DNA from 4 places in the Savagea faecisuis genome. Region 4 is predicted to be linked to each of the others. Evidence: riboswitches for the same ligand, from Rfam matches in the RefSeq annotation. Region 4 holds a riboswitch; each other region holds the start of a gene.

What was found. Region 4 has a riboswitch for thiamine pyrophosphate ahead of thiS (sulfur carrier protein ThiS). Riboswitches for the same ligand answer to the same signal wherever they lie in the genome.
Region 1: it holds a riboswitch for thiamine pyrophosphate, as region 4 does, so the genes downstream of both, ACFQ0V_RS04535 (3-oxoacyl-ACP reductase) here and thiS (sulfur carrier protein ThiS) in region 4, are expected to answer to the same signal.
Region 2: it holds a riboswitch for thiamine pyrophosphate, as region 4 does, so the genes downstream of both, ACFQ0V_RS02805 (phosphomethylpyrimidine synthase ThiC) here and thiS (sulfur carrier protein ThiS) in region 4, are expected to answer to the same signal.
Region 3: it holds a riboswitch for thiamine pyrophosphate, as region 4 does, so the genes downstream of both, thiM (hydroxyethylthiazole kinase) here and thiS (sulfur carrier protein ThiS) in region 4, are expected to answer to the same signal.

Annotation. Positions count from the first base shown of each region.
Region 1 is NZ_JBHTJF010000021.1:20,842-26,097, forward strand. It holds gene ACFQ0V_RS04525 (hypothetical protein) at 494-847, shown strand; gene ACFQ0V_RS04530 (hypothetical protein) at 1,035-1,619, shown strand; TPP riboswitch at 2,068-2,168, shown strand; gene ACFQ0V_RS04535 (3-oxoacyl-ACP reductase) at 2,319-3,071, shown strand; gene ACFQ0V_RS04540 (LLM class flavin-dependent oxidoreductase) at 3,123-4,430, shown strand; gene ACFQ0V_RS04545 (ABC transporter ATP-binding protein) at 4,828-5,256, opposite strand, start outside.
Region 2 is NZ_JBHTJF010000012.1:10,119-15,374, forward strand. It holds gene ACFQ0V_RS02790 (nicotinate phosphoribosyltransferase) at 1-1,433, opposite strand, end outside; gene ACFQ0V_RS02795 (hypothetical protein) at 1,544-1,723, opposite strand; partial or broken gene thiC (phosphomethylpyrimidine synthase ThiC) at 1,733-2,829, opposite strand; gene ACFQ0V_RS02805 (phosphomethylpyrimidine synthase ThiC) at 2,810-3,541, opposite strand; TPP riboswitch at 3,674-3,785, opposite strand; gene ACFQ0V_RS02810 (GreA/GreB family elongation factor) at 3,831-4,298, opposite strand; gene ACFQ0V_RS02815 (hypothetical protein) at 4,277-4,702, opposite strand; gene ACFQ0V_RS02820 (hypothetical protein) at 4,719-5,195, opposite strand.
Region 3 is NZ_JBHTJF010000034.1:222,722-227,977, reverse strand. It holds gene thiW (energy coupling factor transporter S component ThiW) at 1-328, opposite strand, end outside; gene thiE (thiamine phosphate synthase) at 318-977, opposite strand; gene thiD (bifunctional hydroxymethylpyrimidine kinase/phosphomethylpyrimidine kinase) at 974-1,804, opposite strand; gene thiM (hydroxyethylthiazole kinase) at 1,805-2,548, opposite strand; TPP riboswitch at 2,617-2,705, opposite strand; gene ACFQ0V_RS10600 (VOC family protein) at 2,831-3,772, shown strand; gene wrbA (NAD(P)H:quinone oxidoreductase) at 3,835-4,443, shown strand; gene ACFQ0V_RS10590 (M20 family metallo-hydrolase) at 4,484-5,256, opposite strand, start outside.
Region 4 is NZ_JBHTJF010000034.1:114,962-120,217, reverse strand. It holds gene ACFQ0V_RS09975 (class I SAM-dependent rRNA methyltransferase) at 1-332, shown strand, start outside; gene ACFQ0V_RS09970 (ThiF family adenylyltransferase) at 374-1,387, opposite strand; gene ACFQ0V_RS09965 (thiazole synthase) at 1,384-2,151, opposite strand; gene thiS (sulfur carrier protein ThiS) at 2,153-2,956, opposite strand; TPP riboswitch at 3,035-3,144, opposite strand; gene ACFQ0V_RS09955 (phosphoribosylaminoimidazolesuccinocarboxamide synthase) at 3,342-4,022, shown strand; gene ACFQ0V_RS09950 (CAP domain-containing protein) at 4,450-5,256, opposite strand, start outside.

The sequences.
Region 1 (5,256 bases), on a different contig from region 4:
TTATAGGAATTGATGATTTTACCTTTCGAAAAGCTATTTCCAAAGCGAGCCCTGTAATCCAACAAATGTATGACAGGTAGCACTTTATCTAAAATGCAAAGAAATAAGTCACAGATTATATCGCTACTCTTCTCCCCACTACGATTATTGGGTCTAGCCCTCAGAAAATAAACATCAACAGTTTCTTCAACTCGTTCTGAAAAAGAAATGTTCGCCTGTCAAACTCAAAAGCGAAGAATGCATATAAAGAGGGACAAACGATAGCTCAACTTGCTCGAACATTCGGATTGGATCTCCATACTGTCAAAAAATATTCATTTACACACTTAATCGCCAAGTCGTCAAGTGCGGAGAAAAGCAATCGACGATTATATCACACAATCACTTGAGTGGAAAAAAGAAGGTCATTCAGCGATGGCTATTTATCTTCATCTTCAACAGTTAGGATACGAAGGAGGATATGATGCGGTGAAAAAGGAAAGAAGGAAATAGAATGCTACAACCATGCAAACAGGTTTCTATTTCCAGACGAATGTTCATTGTTCTTTTATTGAACTCTCCTCTAAAAAAGTTTAAATCACTTGTTCAAAAGCTTCGTGATTCCATCAACGATCCTAAAGCAAAATTGTTTTCAAAGTGGAGACAAGACCAACTCTCTGACATCATTTCACCATTTTATCGTTATGCTCAGCGAATACGCAGTGACCTTCAAAGCGATTCAACATTCTCTCCTTACAGTAATGGAAGATTAGAAGGACAAATCAATCGTTTGAAAACAATTAAACGGATGATGTACGGAAGAGCAGAATTGAAATTGTTAGAAAAACAGATTCTCTATTGGATGTAGAGTTATGTTCAGAGAATATTATCAAATCTCCTTACAACACCATATTTGTATTCACCAAATATGCGTAAGAACCATTTTATGTTTAACAAATACAATAATAACAATAAATTACTTTTTTAACAAAATAAAAACTTATATATAGTAAAATCAAAGTGATAAAAATTACTTTTAAAAGGAGAGCTTTCTTATGAAAAAACCAATGATAAGAATACTTGTATCTTTACTTATTTTAGCATTACTTGCTATTTTAGTTATAACCTATTCTCTATTTTCAAACAACTCAGAAAAGAATAATACGGATTTTACTCCCTCAGAAGATTTTTCAGAGTCTAGTTTATCCTCTCAATCTATTCCAGGATCTCAAGAGCTTGAGGATTATCTAAACAAAGTATATAAAGCACAGGTATTAGCTCTTGATGCTATTAAAGGAATTGTCTATCACTCTAACCTGGCGAAAGAAGACAAATCCTTCCTCTACAAGAAGGATTGGAATGAAGGTATGGAAATGCATCTTGAAAATTTTAGAACTTCTGGAGTAAGACTTGGGAGATTCTCAATAGAGTCGGATGACCCTGATATTAATGATTACATTAATCAGATGTATGACTACGGAGAGAATATATTAAGGTCTTCCGAGAAAATAAAAACCGGAATGAAAATGAACAGCTATTCGATGATTAAGGGAGGGATAGATGATTTTTTTGATTATCAAGATACTTATAAAGAGTCTAATGATACTTTAAGTATCTTAGTAGCGCGGTATGGGAGTTAATCTTGAGTCATTATGTACCTTATAAAAGGGGCATAATAGCTGGTGATTAAAGAGAAAGAGAGTTGAATGTTAACATATGGTATCTAGGAGAATGTTGATATGATTTTCTTAAATATTTTAGCTTTTTAGCATTTACGGTTAATATTGTCCTACCTCCTAGTTATCGTTCGGTAGAATTAGTGAAAAAACTCCAAAGTCTAGACTCTAAAGTAAGATTCAATTGCGAGATAAACCAGCTCTATTTTATATTAATCGACAAGCATGGACTTAAAAACTTTAATTTTATTGTTTTTTGATAATATCTCCCTTATCGTACTTCTAGTGTTTCATACAGATGTCCACGTATGCGAGTAAATAGTTTAAAAATGTATAGTGGGTGAAACAGTTGGAATGACGTGAATGACTTGACAACGATTGCTTTAAACTATAAATTGAAGGTAACTTAAATAGTATTCACTAGGGGTGTCGTTGCACTGAGATGAGTTTTTACTCGAACCCTTTGAACCTGAACTAGTTAACACTAGCGTAGGAAAGTGTCGAATTTTATACATCCGCATGCGTGCGATGAGGCGTCAAGACGTCTTGTTTCGTGATGCATCGTTTATGTGTACGCAACTTTCCATTCGGGAGGTTGCGTATTTTTTTCGTCCCCTACTCAATTATTTAAGGATCATCATAAAAATTTAGGAGGAATGGAAGATGGCAAGAACAGTATTAGTAACAGGAAGTAGTCAAGGTTTAGGAGCGACAATTGCGAAAACATTAGCAGCACAAGGAGCGAATGTAATCGTTAACTATTATAAAAGTAAAGATGCAGCAGAAGCACTCGTAGAAGAGATCGGTAAAGAGAAAGCGATTGCACTTTACGCAGACGTAACGAATCGTGAAGAAGTAGAAGAGATGGTGAAACAAGGGACAGAACGTTTCGGTCAAATCGACGTTGTCGTGAACAACGCATTAGTCGGTTTCAAATTTGACCCTGTCAAACAAAAGTCTTTCGCAGATTTAGATTGGGAAGATTACCAACAGCAAATTGACGGTACGTTAAAAGCAGCATTTAACGTTGCGCAAAGTGTTGTGCCACAGTTTATCGAGCGTAAAAAAGGAAGCATCATTAGCATCGGAACGAACTTATACCAAAACCCTGTCGTACCATACCACGAGTATACGACGGCGAAAGCTGGTTTGATCGGATTTACACGTAATATCGCGGCAGAATTAGGACAGCACGGCATTACGGCGAACGTCGTATCGGGCGGATTGTTGAAGACGACAAACGCAAGTTCTGTGACGACACCAGAAGTGTTCGACTTAATCGCACAGTCAACGCCAATTCGCAAAGTGACAACACCACAAGATGTGGCGAACATGGTCGCTTACTTAGCTTCAGAACAAGCGGACGGCGTAACAGGACAAAACATTACAGTCGACGGCGGATTGACGATGAACTAATTTGGCTAAACGGATTTTTTCCATAAATCAATGTACATTGAGGTGTCTATGATGACAGAGAAGAAAGAGAAGCAACTCCATATCGGGATTTTATTGTACGGGTGCGGTCATCACCAAGCAGCTTGGATGATGCCGGATTCGAGCGTTGAACGTGTTGGAGATGTGACGTATTATCAAGAACTCGCTCAAACGTCGGAGCGTGGCTATTTCGATGCGGTCTTTTTCGCAGATAGTCAGGCGTTTGCGGGGGAACAGCCGAGTGAGATGCCGGCATTTTGGTTAGACCCGATCGTCAATTTAACAGCGATTTCGCAAGTGACGAAGCGTGTCGGACTCGTTTCGACGATTTCGAGTACGTTTTCGAACCCATTCACCGCAGCGCGTCAGTTGTTAAGTTTGGACCATATGACGAACGGTCGCGTCGGGTGGAATCTCGTGACGTCGATGACGGATTGGGAAGCTCAAAACCATAGTATGGAAGGATTGCCGGAACATGCGAAGCGCTACGAGAAGGCGGATGAATTTGCGACGGTAATGAATCAATTATTCGATTCATGGGACGAGAAGGCGTTCATTCACGACCGTAAAACGGGAGAGATTATCGACCCTTCTCAAATCGAACCATTCCATCACGAAGGGAAGTACTTCCAAGTGAAAGGACCATCTACCGCACCGCGCAGTCCACAAGGACGTCCTGTCGCTATGCAGGCAGGCGCATCGGCACCAGGTGTCGCGCTCGCTGCGAAATATGCGGAGGCCGTATATTCGGTTTCTTGGAACATTGGCCAAGCGCGAAAGTTCCGCAACCGATTGGATGAAGCGATTGCGAAAAGCGAGCGTCCGAACGGTCACATTAAAGTGTTGCCAGGACTCGTCACATATGTCGGTAAGACGCGAGAAGAAGCGTACGAGAAAAAGCGCAAACTCGATGAAATGTTGCCGATCGATAACGCGTTAGCACAATTGAGCTTTTTCGTTCAACAAGATTGTTCGGATTGGGCATTGGATGAGAAAGTACCTGAACTTCCTCCCGTCGAACAATTTACAGGACCAGTCGGCCGCTATGAAACGGTGCTCGAAATCATTCGAGATAAAGACCCGACCGTCCGTGAGTTACTCGGTTATTTAAGCGCAGGTGGCGGTCATTTAACATTGATCGGCACAGCGGAAGAGATTGTAGATGAGATGGAGAAATGGATGAACGAAGGGGTAGCGGATGGCTTTAACTTAATGCCACCTGTTTTACCGAACAGTTTAGACGACTTCGTTGATTTAATCGTTCCTGAAATGCAAAAGCGTGGCATTTATCGTCAAGATTACGAAGGCCACACATTCCGCGAACATTTAGGACTGCAATAAAAAAGGTAGTTTCTCGTTTTACAAAGTTACTGAAAAGCTTGAGTTTTTTATTTATAGTCGTTTTGAAATTCAAAAAGAAGTCAATTTGTTCGAATTTGAACGAATTGGCTTCTTTTCCGTTTGAAATTTTAATTTTAAGTACTCTCTGTTAATTGGAGCGAAAGGTGGCGACTCCTACGGGAACAGCACGAGCCGAAGACCCCGGGCGTAGCAAGGTAGTCTAAAATCTCACAACATCCTATTGCAACGACTGCATGACCTACATCTTGTAGGCCCGAGGCTGAGGCCGTGCCCGTGGAAAGCGTCCACCTGTAGCGGAAATCAACAGTATCTAGAAAAAACTAAGTAACAACGACTTTTTCAGCGACCTTCGCTTTGGAAAGATCATCTTTTTATTTTAACTTTCGGTTTGTAAAAAAATTTCTTCTAAAGTTTGTTCTTTTTGCGTCACTTTATAAATGGCATAATTAGCGAAGACGAGCGCTCGTATACATTCGGCGACGTCTTCTTTTTTTTGGAGGAAAAGGGTCACGTTCGTATCGTTCACTTCATACCGCGTCGTCAATGTTTGAAGGAAGGCTTCTTCCGGTGTGCGGTCAAGCATTATATGAATTTCAATCGCATAGTTGGATACGTTGCGCAATTGTTCCATCGTCCCGATGTTGGAAATGTGGCCTTCTTTTAAAATAGCGATGCGATCGCTCATTTTTTCAAGTTCGTTTAAATTGTGAGACGTGACGAAAACGGTTTGACAGTTTGCTGCCATTTGATGAATGAGTTGACGCATATGAATGGCTGATTCTGGATCGAGACCCGATGTCGGTTC
Region 2 (5,256 bases), on a different contig from region 4:
TCTTCGATATTTCTCATTTTGTTATCCCAACATTTCTGACTTAAATCGACTGGGTATTCTTCTGGATTTAATGAACGTTTATACTCATCCCACAGCAGTTTTAAATTTTCTTTTCCGTAGGCACGCATCTCTTCCAATGTCGGATTTTCATAAATGACTTCGCCTTTTTTAACGACATGCTCGTGTAAGTTAACTGCATCGAAATCTGTCACATACTTTGAAAGATACGTGTGCACTGGATGGAACATTTTCAGCGTTTTTTCCGCTTGAGGGTCTTCTTCCTTCATCGTAATATAATCCCCTTCTGCTTTTCCGGTTTTACGATTGATGATTCGATATACATTTTTCTCTCCAGGTGTTGTCACTTTTTCCGATGTGGATGAAATCTTGATCGTATCTTCCATTATTCCTTCACTATTTTCAATCGATACGATTTTGTACACCGCTCCTAGTGCTGGCTGGTCGTAGGCAGTAATCAGTTTCGTACCGATTCCCCATGTGTCGACACAAGCCCCTTGTGCTTTTAAGTTCAAAATCGTATATTCATCTAAATCATTCGAAACGACAATTTTAGCATCGTGAAATCCTGCTTCATCTAACATGCGGCGCGCTTCTTTTGATAAGAAAGCGATGTCACCACTGTCTAAACGAATCCCTTGGAAGTTAATTTTATCTCCGAGCTCTTTCGCTACACGAATCGCTGTCGGCACACCGATTTTTAACGTGTTGTACGTGTCGACTAAAAAGACGCAATCTTTATGGCGTCGAGCGTAAGAATGAAACGCTTCATATTCACTTTTATACGCTTGTACCATCGAGTGAGCGTGTGTTCCAGCAACCGGGATTCCGAAGAGCTTTCCTGCTCGAACATTACTCGTCGCCTCTAAACCACCTACAATCGAAGCGCGAGCTCCCCAAATAGCAGCATCCATCTCTTGTGCACGGCGAGTCCCGAACTCCATGACGACTTCATCTTTTACAACTTGTTTTATGCGACTCGCTTTCGTCGCAATTAATGTTTGGAAGTTGACGATGTTTAAAATTGCTGTTTCGATTAATTGAGCTTCCGCGAGTGGTGCTTCAATTCGCATTAACGGTTCATTCGCAAAGACGAGCTCTCCTTCAACAACTGAATACACATCTCCCGTAAAACGAATTGTCTTTAAATAATTTAAAAAATCTTCTTCATAACCGACTTGTTCTTTTAAATAACGTAAATCACTATCTGTAAAACGGAACTCTTTTAAATAATCTAATACGCGCTCTAATCCTGCAAATACAGCATAACCATTTCCAAATGGCATACTGCGAAAGTACACTTCGAAAATAGACTTTCGTTCATGCATCCCATCCGCCCAATACGACTCAACCATATTAATTTGGTACAAGTCTGTATGTACGGCTAAACTGTCGTCCTTATAATTCGTCTTCATACGAATAAACCCCTTCTTCTGTACAATGTATTTGTTCTATTATACCCCTTTCTACTAAAGCGCGAAAGAAAATGAAGCCTAGTTTTCGCAAAACTAGGCTTCATCGCTTATTAATAATGAAAATTTTTAACCGATCCGCAATTTTTACAAATACGATGCGTTCTTTTTTCTTCGTATTCGTGCTCACAGTTCGCTTGAATCGTTTGAAGTTGCTCTTCCAATTGGCGAAGGGTTTGACGTTTTTCATGAATTTGCACAAGCAAATGTTGCGCTGTTATTTCTTCATTCATTTCCTCACCTCAATTGTAAATTTTTCCACCGAGCTCTCGGAACTGTTCTGCTTTTTGTTCCAATCCTTCTTTAACGCGTAAACGCTCTTCTAATGAATCATCATCTGAATATTTTCTAATGTCATGCGAGATGCGCATACTGCAAAACTTCGGTCCGCACATCGAACAGAAATGCGCCACTTTTGCACCTTCTGCTGGCAACGTTTCATCATGGTATTCGAGCGCGCGCTCCTGGTCCAAACTTAAATTAAATTGGTCGCGCCAACGGAATTCGAATCGTGCTTTAGATAGCGCGTCATCGCGTTTTTGCGCTGTCGGATGCCCTTTCGCAAGGTCCGCCGCATGCGCCGCAAGCTTATACGTAATGACTCCTTCTCGCACGTCGTCTTTATTCGGTAAGCCTAAATGTTCTTTCGGCGTCACATAACAAAGCATTGCCGTTCCCATCCACCCGATCATCGCAGCACCGATCGCGGACGTAATATGGTCATAGCCCGGTGCGATGTCTGTCGTTAAAGGACCTAATGTGTAAAACGGCGCTTGGTCACAAATTTCAAGTTGTTTGTCCATATTTTCTTTAATTTTATGCATCGGTACATGGCCTGGTCCTTCCACCATTACTTGCACGTCATGTTCCCATGCAATTTTCGTCAGTTCGCCTAATGTTTCTAACTCGGCAAACTGTGCTTCATCGTTCGCATCGGCAATCGAACCTGGACGTAAACCATCCCCTAATGAAAAGGCGATATCGTATTGTTTCATAATTTCACAAATCTCTTCAAAGTGCGTATATAAAAACTCTCTTTATGGTGAAGTAAGCACCACTGAGCCATAATGGATCCACCGCGTGATACGATGCCCGTTACGCGATTTACTGTCATCGGAATGTAGCGCAATAACACACCCGCATGAATCGTAAAGTAACTGACTCCTTGCTCAGCCTGTTCAATCAACGTATCTCGAAACACTTCCCACGTTAAGTTTTCCACTAAGCCGTTCACTTTTTCGAGCGCTTGGTAAATCGGCACCGTCCCGATAGGAACAGGTGAATTACGAATGATCCACTCGCGTGTCGTATGGATGTTCTTACCTGTCGACAAATCCATAATCGTGTCCGCTCCCCCAACGAGTCGCCCACGTCATCTTTTCCACTTCTTCAGCGATGGAAGAAGTGACTGCTGAATTTCCAATATTCGCATTAATTTTCACGTGGAAATTGCGTCCGATAATCATCGGTTCCGCTTCTGGATGGTTAATATTCGACGGTAATACCGCACGGCCTCGCGCGATTTCTTCTCGCACAATTTCAGGTTCTAATCCTTCACGAATCGCGACGAACTCCATTTCAGGTTCTAATCCTTCACGAATCGCGACGAACTCCATTTCAGGTGTCACAATTCCTCGTTTCGCATAATGCATTTGCGTCACATTTTTCCCTCGCTTTGCGCGGAGTGGTTTTCGTTTACGCAATGGGAATAAGTCATCTTCTTTTTCTTTCCCTGGACGGTATACGTTATCCTCAGGCTTCACTTCGCGCCCTTCATATTCCTCGACGTCGCCGCGCTCTAAAATCCACTGTTCGCGAATGCGTGGCAATCCTTTTTCAATATCGATTTCATGTGTTGGGTCCGTGTACACACCGCTCGTATCATAAACACGAATTGGTTCGTTCGGTATTTCGCCTTGCTCTGTGATTGTCGGCGATAAAGCGATTTCACGCATCGGCACGCGAATATCCGGACGGCTCCCCTCTACATACACTTTCGTGCTCGCTGGAAAACAATCGTGAATTTGAATTCCTTTTTGTTTTGCTGTCATGTTTTTCAGTCTCCTTCTTCATTTTGAGGTAGACCGCATAACTCGCACCATTCGGGACAATCCATACAAAAAAGCCAGGTCTAATGATAGTTAGACCTGGCACGTAAATAAACATACGTCTCGTATGTATTGTGTCATTAATAAGTACTTCCCCACGCTGGTATGAGCCAGATCAGGTCCAAAGAGTTAGGAAAATTAGTTCTCCCTCTCAGTCCGCCACTTTCGGACACCCCTAGTTTTTTATTGAATTGTTCGTACACGTTCACCATGAACGCTCTTCTTTTATTTGTCAAGGATTACTTTTTATGTGAACGTTTTTTACTTTGAATTCATTATCGTAAAATATGAATTTCTCGCCGATTTCTTTTCCTAATAAATGTTTTCCGAGCGGACTATCGACAGAAATTTTATCTCGTTCAATATCCGCTTCTAACGAATGAACGATTTGATACGTTTCCACTTCGGATTCGCCACTTTCTAAAATATCGACATACGTTCCAAGCTGTACGACTCCGTTGTCTTCTGGTTCAATAACTTCCACCTTCAAAAGCAATGCTTTCAACTGTTCTATTTTTTCTCGCACTTCAAATGATTCTTCTAAGTATTGTGCGTACACCGGATCTTCCGAGAAATCACAAAATCCTCGCGCTGCTTTTACTTTTTCTTGTGATTTTTGCAATATATCATTTTCTAATTTTGAAAGTTGTTCTTCCAGTTGCTGTTTTCCGTCTTTCGTTAACCGAATGATGTCGTCCATTTGTGAATACCTCCTACTACTCGACTCGCAAGAGCATACACTGCTATGACGCTAAAAATTAAAATATGCCAAATGACGATTGCAAAAATATGTGGTAAATATTGCATATTTACATAGACGATGAGCACTAATATTAACGTATATGCAAAAGCGATTAAGTTGTATAATAACCACTCTTGCGACAATGTACTCGCAAATTTCGTAATGAGTATATTAAATGGCATGACGAGCAATAAGTAAATCAGCAAAATGATAATGAGTGTTACGAGAAACACACGCCACGTTGAATTCATATTAAAAAATTCTGGGTATTCCAGCTCCAAAGGAAGTGTTTGGACGCCTTTCGTCAATAAAAAAGACGTGATCAATGTCGCTATACTAATCGTAAAAAATCGTTTCCACATGACCTTTAAACTCCTCTCACAATGTTAAACGCGGTAAAATAAACTCGATTTGCACTTCATCAATTCGCTCTCTCGAATAAATTTGCTCATATTTTTCATAAAAGCGACTGCATTCGAACAAGTTCGCTTGTAACTCAGGAAATTGTTGAATGACAACATTTCTTCGAATAATGTCATCGAGTGCAAAATAACCTTGGTGAAAGTAATTTTCTTCACTTGGAATCGTCATTTTAATGGATAATAACCATTCTTCATGCCTTTGAATCACTCGGTTTTCAAACAGTAACAAACCCGGTTTATGCTCGATTCGTGCTCGTAAATGCGCCAACACGAAACGGTCAAAGTTGTCATTCGTTTCTAAATCAAACTCTTCATGAATCGCCCATTGCTTCGCTATATGTTTTGCAATGCGTATCACTTCTTCCTCAAGCATCGATTCATTTTGAATACTCGACTCATAAATCGCTAAAATACGTAAAACTGTATGTTCCACTACGGACACTCCTCTAAAAATACACACATTACTCCTCATTACTCCTCATTATAACGAATGT
Region 3 (5,256 bases), 110 kb from region 4:
GTCCTGTTCCGATTATTTCACCCGTTACAGCAGCCCAGCTTTTTTTGAATTTTTTATAAAGAACGCCTGCTAAAAATGCGCCGATCATACCGCCTGGAAATGCAAGTAACGAGCCAGTGCCGATAATGACACGGATGAGCGCTGCAAGAAACGCGATTAATACGCCTGGTCCAGTGCCGAGCATCATCGCAGCAATCACGTTAATCGCATGTTGGACAGGGAAAGCGCGCGCTGGTCCGAGTGGGAATGAAACGAACGTTGACCCGACGACAGCAATTGCCGCAAATAAAGAAATTAAAATCATTTTTCGAATTTTATCATTTTGCATCGTTAATCACTTCTTTCATAGTAGAGGCGAGTTTTTCTGTCGCCTCTTTTGGATTAGGTGCGCTAGCGATCGCAGAAATAATTGAAATTCCATCCGCTCCAGCTTCGATTGCTGGTGCGAAATTGTCTGCTTGTAATCCACCGATTGCGACGATAGGGAATTGTGCGAAATGTTGTCTCGTTTCTTGAATTGCTTTAGTACCCGCAACAGGATTCGTATCTAATTTTGTCGTTGTCGCGTATATAGGTCCCATTCCGATATAGTCGGCTCCCGCTTCAATCGCTGCTTTCGACTCTTGTAAAGTGTGACTCGAAACACCGATTATTTTGTCTGAGCCAAGCTTTTGACGCACGACTCCTGCATCGAGGTCGTCTTGTCCGACGTGCACACCGTCCGCTCCAATTTCAATCGCTAAATCGACATCGTCATTGACGATAAACGGAACGTTCGCTTGCTTGCATAGACGGAAGCAGTCACGCGCAAATTGTTTTTTTGCTTCGCCTGTTAATGCGTCATCTCCTTTTTCGCGGAATTGAAACATCGTAATACCACCATCGATCGCTTGCTGTAAGACGTCGAGCGGTTCATGAGAGCCACAATTGTTACTTCCCATAATGAAGTAGATACGAAGCGCTTCTTTTATATTCATTCGACATGAATCTCCTTTTCCATGCGGTCTTGTACGTAGCGGTATGCGCCATGGTTAGTCGGACCGTGACCGCTGCCTAATTGTAAGTCTTCTTCAATCGCTGCTTGAATGAATGATTTTCCGACGATTAATGCATCTTTCAGTGACATTCCTTTCGCTAAAGAAGCGGTAACTGCCGCAGAAGATGTACATCCTGTTCCGTGCGTATTATCGGTATCGATACGTTTTGATGTCATGGAGAATGACGTACCATCTTGTAAAAATACGAAATCTTTCGCGAACTCAGGGTCTTTACTATGTCCGCCTTTCATCCATACACCTTTTGCCCCTAAAGCTAGAATGCGCTCCGCCGCCGCTGCAATATCGTCTTCCGTTACAATTTCCATATTTGCGAGCACTTCCGCTTCAGGAATGTTTGGCGTAATAATTGTAGCGAGTGGTACGAGTTCCTTTTTTAAAGCATCGACTGCTTCTTGTTGAAGCAATGATGCGCCACCTTTCGCAATCATTACCGGGTCGATGACGATATTTTGAACATTGTATTGTTTGAACTTCTCAGCGACGATTTGAATAATTTCAGCAGAAAATAGCATTCCAGTTTTCACCGCGTCTGGGCGTAAGTCTGTCATGACCGCATCGATTTGGCTTTCGATCATATCGATATCGATCGGTTGAACCCCGTGCACCCCTAACGTATTTTGAGCTGTGATCGCTGTAATGGCAGATGTACCGAACGTTCCGAGCTCTTGGAATGTTTTTAAGTCCGCTTGAATCCCTGCACCTCCGCCACTATCTGAACCTGCGATTGTCATTGCGATTTTCACCATTTATAATTCCTCCATTTGTAAGTAATTTAAGCATTCCACTTGGAATTGACCGATTCCAGTAGCAGCTTGTCGTGCGTGTTCTGCTACTTTTTTATAAAAACGCACGCCTTGTTGAATCGTTTCTGCGTCTGTATTCACTGTTGCGAAAGCTGCCACGATCGTTGTGAGCACGCATCCTGCTCCAGTCACTTGCTTCATCCACGGGTCGCCACCTGTTATTTCAAACATCTGTCGTGCGCTAACGACGAGGTCTGTCGCTCCAGTGACGACGACGATTGCATCATATTTTTCGGCAACAAATCGTGCCATTTCTTGTACATTCGCTTCGCCACTTCCTGCATCTACTCCTCGTGCTTCCCATTGCTCGCCGGCGATCGCAGCGAGCTCACCTGCATTGAGGCGAAAAGCTGTCGGATTAACGACTTGCAATAAACGTTGACACATCGCTAAGCGAGAACGGATTGCACCGACACCAACAGGATCGATGACGACGGGAATCCCTCGTTCGTTCGCCTTTTGTCCTGCACGCGTCATCGCGAGTTCCGAGTGTTGTTGGAGCGTCCCAAAATTTAATACGAGCGCATCTGCAAAGCTCGTCACTTCAGTCACTTCGTCAGCTAAATCCGCCATGATCGGCGAAGCTCCTAATGCGAGTAGAGCGTTCGCTTGAAAGTTTGCCGTTACATAATTCGTAATACAGTGGATGACTGGTTTGTTTTTTCGTATGTGTTGTAGTGCTGTCATAAGCAATCTCCCTTTCATAAAAAAATCCTTCTCATTCTAAGTAGAAGAAGGAGAAGGATTTAACACCATGTGAAAAATACCCACTTTCCTCCGATGGTATCAACCATATCAGGTTCAAAGAGTACGTCTCAGCCCGCGGGCGCCCCTAGTGGTAAACTCGTATGCGTTTGTACATTTACTATACCATACAGTGAAAAGAAGAAACAAAGTTTTTGACAGAACGAAAAATCCTTGTTATGATATATCTTGAATTCAAGATAATGAAAGAGAGGAGAGAAGAATATGAAAATGGAAGGGATTCACCACATTACAGCGATTGTCGGTCATCCAGAACAAACGGCTCGTTTTTATGGGGATGTATTAGGGTTGCGACTCGTGAAAACGACAGTGAACTTTGATGATCCGACGACGTATCATTTGTACTTCGGCGATAGTGAAGGTAGTCCAGGCTCGATTATGACGTTCTTTAATTGGATGAATGATTATCGAGGAAAGCGCGGCAACGGACAAGTAGGCATTACATACTTTTTAATACCGCAAGGGAGCTTCGCATTTTGGCAAGAGCGATTACAGTCAAAACAAATTCAAACGAAAGTCGTTGAAAGCTTCGATGAAAGGCAACTTCATTTTGAAGATGAACATGGATTACAACTCGCTTTAATCGAACGACATATCGCGGTGACGAACGATTGGGAAACGGCAGAAATACCGTCCGAATATGCTATTCAAAAGTTCGGCGGTGCTCTTTTATATACAGGGAATATTGAAGCGACGAAACGATTACTTGAACAACAATTCGGTTATGTTTCACGTGGAACATTTGGAGAAAAGGAACGATTCATTTTGGAGGAGAACTCGGAAGAAACGATCGACCTCTATTCTTTAGATGGAGAACGTGGAAGTTTTGGAATTGGTACGGTACATCACATCGCATGGCGTACGAAAGATGCCAAAGAACAGCTCAAGTGGCAACAGCAATTACAAGCGCATTACAATGTAACACCTGTTCAAGATCGTGACTATTTCGAGTCGATATACTTCCGAGAGGGTGGAGGAATCGTTTGTGAAATTGCGACAGATGAACCTGGATTTTTCATCGACGAAACGGATGAAGCTTTAGGATCAACTTTACAATTGCCGACACAGTATGAACAAAATCGTGCTGTAATCGAGTCTCATATCGTTCCATTTCAACGTCCGAGTGGAAAACGCTCTTCTCATTAAATCGTAACACTCTTTATTATTTTGAATACACAATAGAACTTATTTAAAAGGAGATTATAAACATGACAAACGTAGCAATTATTTATTACAGTTCAACAGGTACAAACTATAAAATGGCACAATGGGCAGCAGAAGGTGCAAAAGAAGCAGGAGCATCGGATGTTCGTGTATTAAAATTACGAGAAACAGCACCAGAAGGCGCAATTGATTCAAATCCAGCATGGCGCGCTCACGTAGATGCGACGAAAGAAATTCCGACAGTTACATTGGAAGATTTAGAGTGGGCAGATGCGATTATTTGGAGCGTACCGACACGTTTCGGTAACGTACCGAGCCAATTCCAAAACTTTATCGATACGACAGGCGGCTTATGGTTCCAAGGGAAATTAGCGAATAAAGTAGTCAGTGCGATGGCGAGCGCTGGAAACGCAAACGGTGGTCAAGAAGTGACGGTTCACTCGATCTATACGACGATGTACCATTGGGGTGCAATCGTAACAGCACCAGGTTTTGTAGATCAATCTGCATACGCAGCAGGTGGAAACCCATACGGTACGAGCGCGACAGTATCACAAGAAGGTGAAATTGTAGAGCAAGTAGAAGAAGCAGTGAAAGCACAAGCGCGTCGTACGACAGAAGTAGCAAAAGCGACAGCGAGTCTCCGCGCATAATAAAAAGAGTCGAACGGAATTCCGTTCGACTCTTTTTTTATTATTTTGTTTGACACTTACTTTCTTGAATGACAAGGTCGAATAAAATATCGATTCCTTTACATAAATCTTCAATCTCCGTCCATTCTTTTGGAGAGTGGCTAATCCCTTTATGACTTGGAACGAAAAGGATTGTCGAAGGGACATGTTTAGCGAAGATCATCGCATCATGTCCAGCTCCACTATGCATGTCCATAAATGTATATTTTCTTTCTTTACAACTTTGTTTTAAATAATCATTCATAATTTTATCCATTTTTATCGGTTCGACTTGCAATTTATCCATTAATTTTACTTGGATTTCTTCCGTTTCATGAAGTTTTAAATAATCGTACAGTCGCTCTGTCGCAATATGCAGCGATTCATTTGTGCTTGAACGCAAATCAATCATAAATTCGACTGTATGTGGAATGACATTCGCACCGTTCGGATACACTTCTAAATGGCCAACTGTAATGACCGTTCCTGCTTCTGTTTGGTCGTGAATGAGTGTCGGTAAGTTTGCGATAATTTTACTTGCGGCGACAAGTGCATCTGCTCGTAAATCCATCGGAGTCGTACCGGCATGTCCTGCTTCACCTATTACTGTGATAGCGAGTTGCCTTAATCCGACGATACTTTCGACGATGCCGATATCGACTTCACTATTTTCTAAAAGAGGTCCTTGTTCAATATGAAGTTCAATATATCGAGCGATGGTATCGATAGGTCGTGCTTTTCTTTGAGGGAGAGTTAGTCCGCTTTGCTCAATCGCTTCAACTGTCGTCAAGCCAT
Region 4 (5,256 bases):
AACGTCACCAGATGAAATGGGACGTCGTCGTCTTAGATCCACCGAGTTTTGCACGTTCTAAAAAAATGAGTTTTAGCACGTCGAAAGATTATGATATGTTGATAGAACGCGCAGCGAATGTGACAGCGCGTAAAGGGACAATTATCGCTTCAACAAACACGGCGAGCTTAGATATGAAAAAGTTTAAAAAGCTAATAGAAGAAGGCATGCGAAAAGCAGGGCGCAATTATAAAATTGTAGAAGAGTTCCATTTACCGAGTGATTTTAGAACGCCTCGTTCATTCCGTGAATTCGATTATTTAAAAGTGTTAATTTTACAATTGAAAAACTAAACGAAAAACAGCTTAAGCATTTGCTCAAGCTGTTTTTTAAATTAACCGATCATATTCGCAACGACAGCACGTGCTTTTACAATATCATTCGTCCCATGGACAAAAATACGTCGATCTTTAAAAAAGACGACTCGATATTCGTCCCACTCAATCGAGACGAGAAATGGATTAGCGACAGTCGGTGCTTTCAGTCGTTCACCGAGCGTTTGTAATTGTTCGAGTTCGAGTGTCCGTTGTTTTGGCATGAACAATTGTACCGTTTCGCGTCCACACAGTACGGCACCGTCTGTTTCACGTCCTGCGTGTAAATACGGATAGTTTTTCGTCCCACAACATGGACAATTTTCTTTTCGAAGCGCAGTCGCTCGAATCGACGCATGTTCATCTGTCCATAAGTTTGTCGATTGTAATTTCGGTGTCAACGTTCCTTCTCGCAGCCATTTTAACAATTGCGCTGTTTGCCTTGCAGCGACAGTCGTCACAATTGGACTGATGACGCCTACTGTGTCACAAGTTGCGGACTCAGGAGGTAGTGTTTCAAGTAAGCAATGAAGGCAAGGCTCGTCTTCTTGAACACCGATTGGAAAAGTGAGACCGTAACTGCCGACACAAGCTCCCATAAAGAAAGGAATGCCGAGCTTATGACAACAATCGTTCGCCAGTAAGCGCGTCTCTAAATTATCAGTCGCATCGAGTACAGCGTCGTGCCCTTCGATGAGTGTTTCGATATTATGTTTCGTAATGTCGACGACGTGTGCATCAATCGTCACATCGCGATTCACTTTTTCTAAATGTTGTTTCGCCGCGATTGCTTTCGGCATTTGTTGAATGACGTCTTCTTCCGTATACAATGTTTGGCGATGCAAATTCGTCCATTCGATCACATCGCGGTCGACAATCGTTACGTGTCCGACGCCTGCTCGTACGAGTAAATCGCTCGATGCAGATCCGAGAGCACCTGCTCCTAATATGAAAATGCGAACATTTCGCAATTTCTCTTGTCCAATTTTGCCGAACGGTTCGAATCGTTGTTGGCGGTCATAGCGGTGAATCACTCGACGAACAACCCTTCTATCGGACTGCTTGCGACCGCATAATCTTTTTTCTCGATGCGTCCTGCTTCAAATCCGAGTCGACCTGCTTCGATTGCGAGCTTCATCGCTTTTGCCATTTTTACAGGATCTTTCGCACCTGAAACGGCTGTATTTAAAAGAACCCCATCTGCTCCAAGCTCCATTGCGAGTGCCGCATCTGCAGGTGAACCGATTCCCGCATCGATAATGACGGGTATTTTTGATTGTTCGATGATAAATTTCAAATTTAATTCATTTAAAATGCCTCGACCTGAGCCGATCGGTGAAGCGCCAGGCATGATCGCATGTGCGCCGAGTTCTTCTAGTCGACGTGCTAAGACGACATCGTCAGACGTGTAAGGAAGAACAGTAAAACCTTCCGCTAACAACATTTCAGTGGCGCGTAATGTTTCCACCGGGTCAGGTAAGAGAGAGCGGTCGCACCCGATAATTTCAACTTTAACCATGTCGCATAGACCTGAAGCTTTCGCTAGTTTCGCAATGCGCACTGCTTCTTCAGCTGTTTTCGCACCCGCTGTGTTTGGGAGTAATGTATATTTCGTTAAATCCAATTGTTCCAAAAAGTTCGGCTGACTCGCTTCAAAAATATTCATACGACGTACAGCGAATGTTAGTACTTCCGCTTCTGAAACCGCGACCGCTTCTTTTTGAATTTCAAACGATGGATATTTTCCTGTACCTAAAAATAAACGTGATTGGAATGTGTGATTTCCGACTTTTAACATATTATCCTCCTCCGACGAAATGAATGATTTCAATTTTGTCGCGGTCTAAAATAGGTGTATTAAAAGCTTCTTGATCGACGATTTCCTCATTGTGCTCAACGACGAAAATACGTTGTTCGAGCTGCAAATGTTGAATGAGTTGGTCGATTGTCGTCACTGTCTCTGGAAGTTCATACAATTGACCGTTTAGTTGAATTGATTTCATATTCGTCTCTCCTTTAATCGTAGTTGCAAATTGTATCGCACAGTCGACAGGCGAAGGTGCATGGAAAATGGAAGACATGACTGCGATGCCATCTACTTGTAGCTCATGTAGTGTCTCAACATGTTCCACTCGAATGCCACCGATGACATAGAGTGGAATTGTAAGTTGTTCTTTTATTTTTTCAATAGATTGTAATCCTCGAGGCGGTGTGTCTTTACTTTGTGTCGCAAAGAGATGTCCGAATGTGACGGAATGCGCACCTGCTCTTTCCGCTTCAACTGCTTCTTCTAAACTATGAACAGACTTGCGAAAATGAATATGTGGAAACACATCCGTCGCATAGTGTAAAGGCATACTGTAATACGGTAATTGAACCGTTGGGATTTTATAAGCATGCGCTAAATCAACGCGTTCATGAACGACGAGTTGTTCAGGTTTTACACCATTTTCTAAAATAAAATCAAATAACTCACAAAGCTCGGCAGCTGTCTTCGATTTTTCACGAATGACGAATTCGTCCACAAAAGGAGCAAGGGCAACAATTGTTACACCTAATTGACTAAAATCATATGTGTCGGTCGTTACAGCAATTAATTTCATCATCATTTCATCCTTTACTTAATCGTAAAAAAACCGCACCTCGAATTTCGAGGTACGGTCTATTTTCAAAAAAAGCATGCAGAAAATAAGCCACTTCCCTCCGCAAGTTCGAACTTGTTCAGGTGATAAGGGTATCAAAGTTTCACTTTTCTCTCAGTCCTTTATAAAGGATTCCCCTAATGGTTATGTGAATCTATACAATTTGCTCATTTAAGCATAGCATATGTTATCGAAAATTGAAGAGCGGAGTGCCTCCTTAGTTTTTAAAAACGTACATTCCTAAAAAAACTTTATAAAATATTCATAAAAAACGAACGATATCTCTTTTTATCACGTCAAATATAGCTTATACTGAAGAAAAGTCGAAAAAGGAGCACGAGTGAAGATGAACTTATTGTACGCTGGAAAAACGAAAGACGTGTATGAAGGAGAAGGCGACACAGTCGTTTTGAAATTTAAAGATGATGTGACAGGAACGGACGGTGTCTTTGATCCAGGAGCGAATACAGTCGGTTTGACAATCGATGGGATGGGTCAATCTGGTTTACGTATGACGACATTTTTCTTCGAGAAAATGGCGGAGCACGGGGTAGCGACACATTTCGTATCTTCGAATATTGAAGAAGCGACGATGACGGTGAAAAAAGCGACGATGTTTGGCAACGGACTCGAAGTGATTTGTCGTTATCGCGCAGTCGGAAGTTTCTACCGTCGTTACGGTCAATACTGCGAAGAAGGCCAAACACTCGACGCTTTCGTAGAAGTGACTTTAAAAGATGACGAGCGCAATGACCCACCGATTTCAAAAGATGGACTCGTCATGCTCGGACTTTTAACAGCGGAAGAATATGATGAACTAGAACAAATGACGAAACAAATTTCCGGAATCGTCAAAGAAGAATTAGCGAAGCGTCAGCTCGAATTGTACGATATTAAATTGGAATTCGGTCGTGATTCAGAAGGAGCGCTCATGCTCATCGATGAAATTTCTGGTGGAAATATGCGCGCTTACGGAAAAGACGGTTATGTCGAGCCACTCCAACTCGAAAAACTAATGTTAGCTTAATCAGTGAACTACCCACCACTTAGTTAACCTTACGGTCTACTTGAAGTGGGGGCTTCTCGCTTCCACGAACATAGCTTGCAAGCAAGTCTTATGTGTTCTCCACGAGCGTGAATTCGGGGCATTCCAACCCTACTGATACGCAATGTTTTGAGTACCTTGGATATTTTACGCATACGAGGGGCTTGGTTTTCGCTCTTATTTCCGTATGCAACTCCATATATCCAGTTGTCAAAGAACATTATGTCTATATTTTACCAAATTCTTTGGCTAAAGCCAACCGAAATTCATCTCCCACCTATTCATTGGTGCTATTCGCACCTTCACACTCCTTGAGGATGGGAGACTTCTTTCGGAAATCCGTTAAAAAAAGACGAGAATTCTTTCTAAGCTGTTTTTAGAGCAGCTCATCGAAAGGAAACTCGTCTTTTTATTCTTTCAAAAATAGTTGTGTGAAATAGGGGATTTCATCATCATTAAAGGCGACACCGATGCCAGCAGTCGTATATTTCGGTGTTAACGTATTCATACGGTGATCGTAAGAGTTCATCAGTCCTTCATGAGCGAAAATGGGACTAAACTGTCCGTAAGCTAAGTTTTCTCCTGCTTGCGTATAATGAATGCGATCTTTTCGCATGCGTTCGAAAGGAGATTCTCCTTGTAAATTCGTATGGTTGAAATAATCATTTTTCGCCATATCGATACTATGTTTTCGCGCTGTGGAAGCTAACGCATCATGAAAGCGCAAAATGCTTTTCCCTTCGCGAACACGAACCGCATTCGTCAGTTCAAACAATAATTGTTCATAACTGTTACGTAAAGATTGACTGCTTGAGACGTACATCGATTGTCTTTCTTTTTCTAACGTTTGCGCAACGACAAGGAGCGCAGTTAATGTATGGTTGCGATGTTCATCGTAAAAGGCATAAACGTAACGGTCTTCCAATTGAAAAACATCGAGTCCTTCGTTTTCTTGCAAAACGAAAATGGTACGTCCTTTTGTCATTTCAGTTAAAGGTTTTCCATATACTCGTCTCACTTGTTCTTTGGAGTGTCCATATTGGACTGGTTCACTTAAAAGCGCGATTGGACTATTTGTATACAACCCAGCTATTTCATTTTTTTGATCATAGGCAATGAGCGTGAAGCGATTATAATCTTCATGGTACACATGCCAAAGGGTTTGATATTCATTCAATAAGGTGCGTTTCGGTTCTCCTAACACGTCCAAAATCGT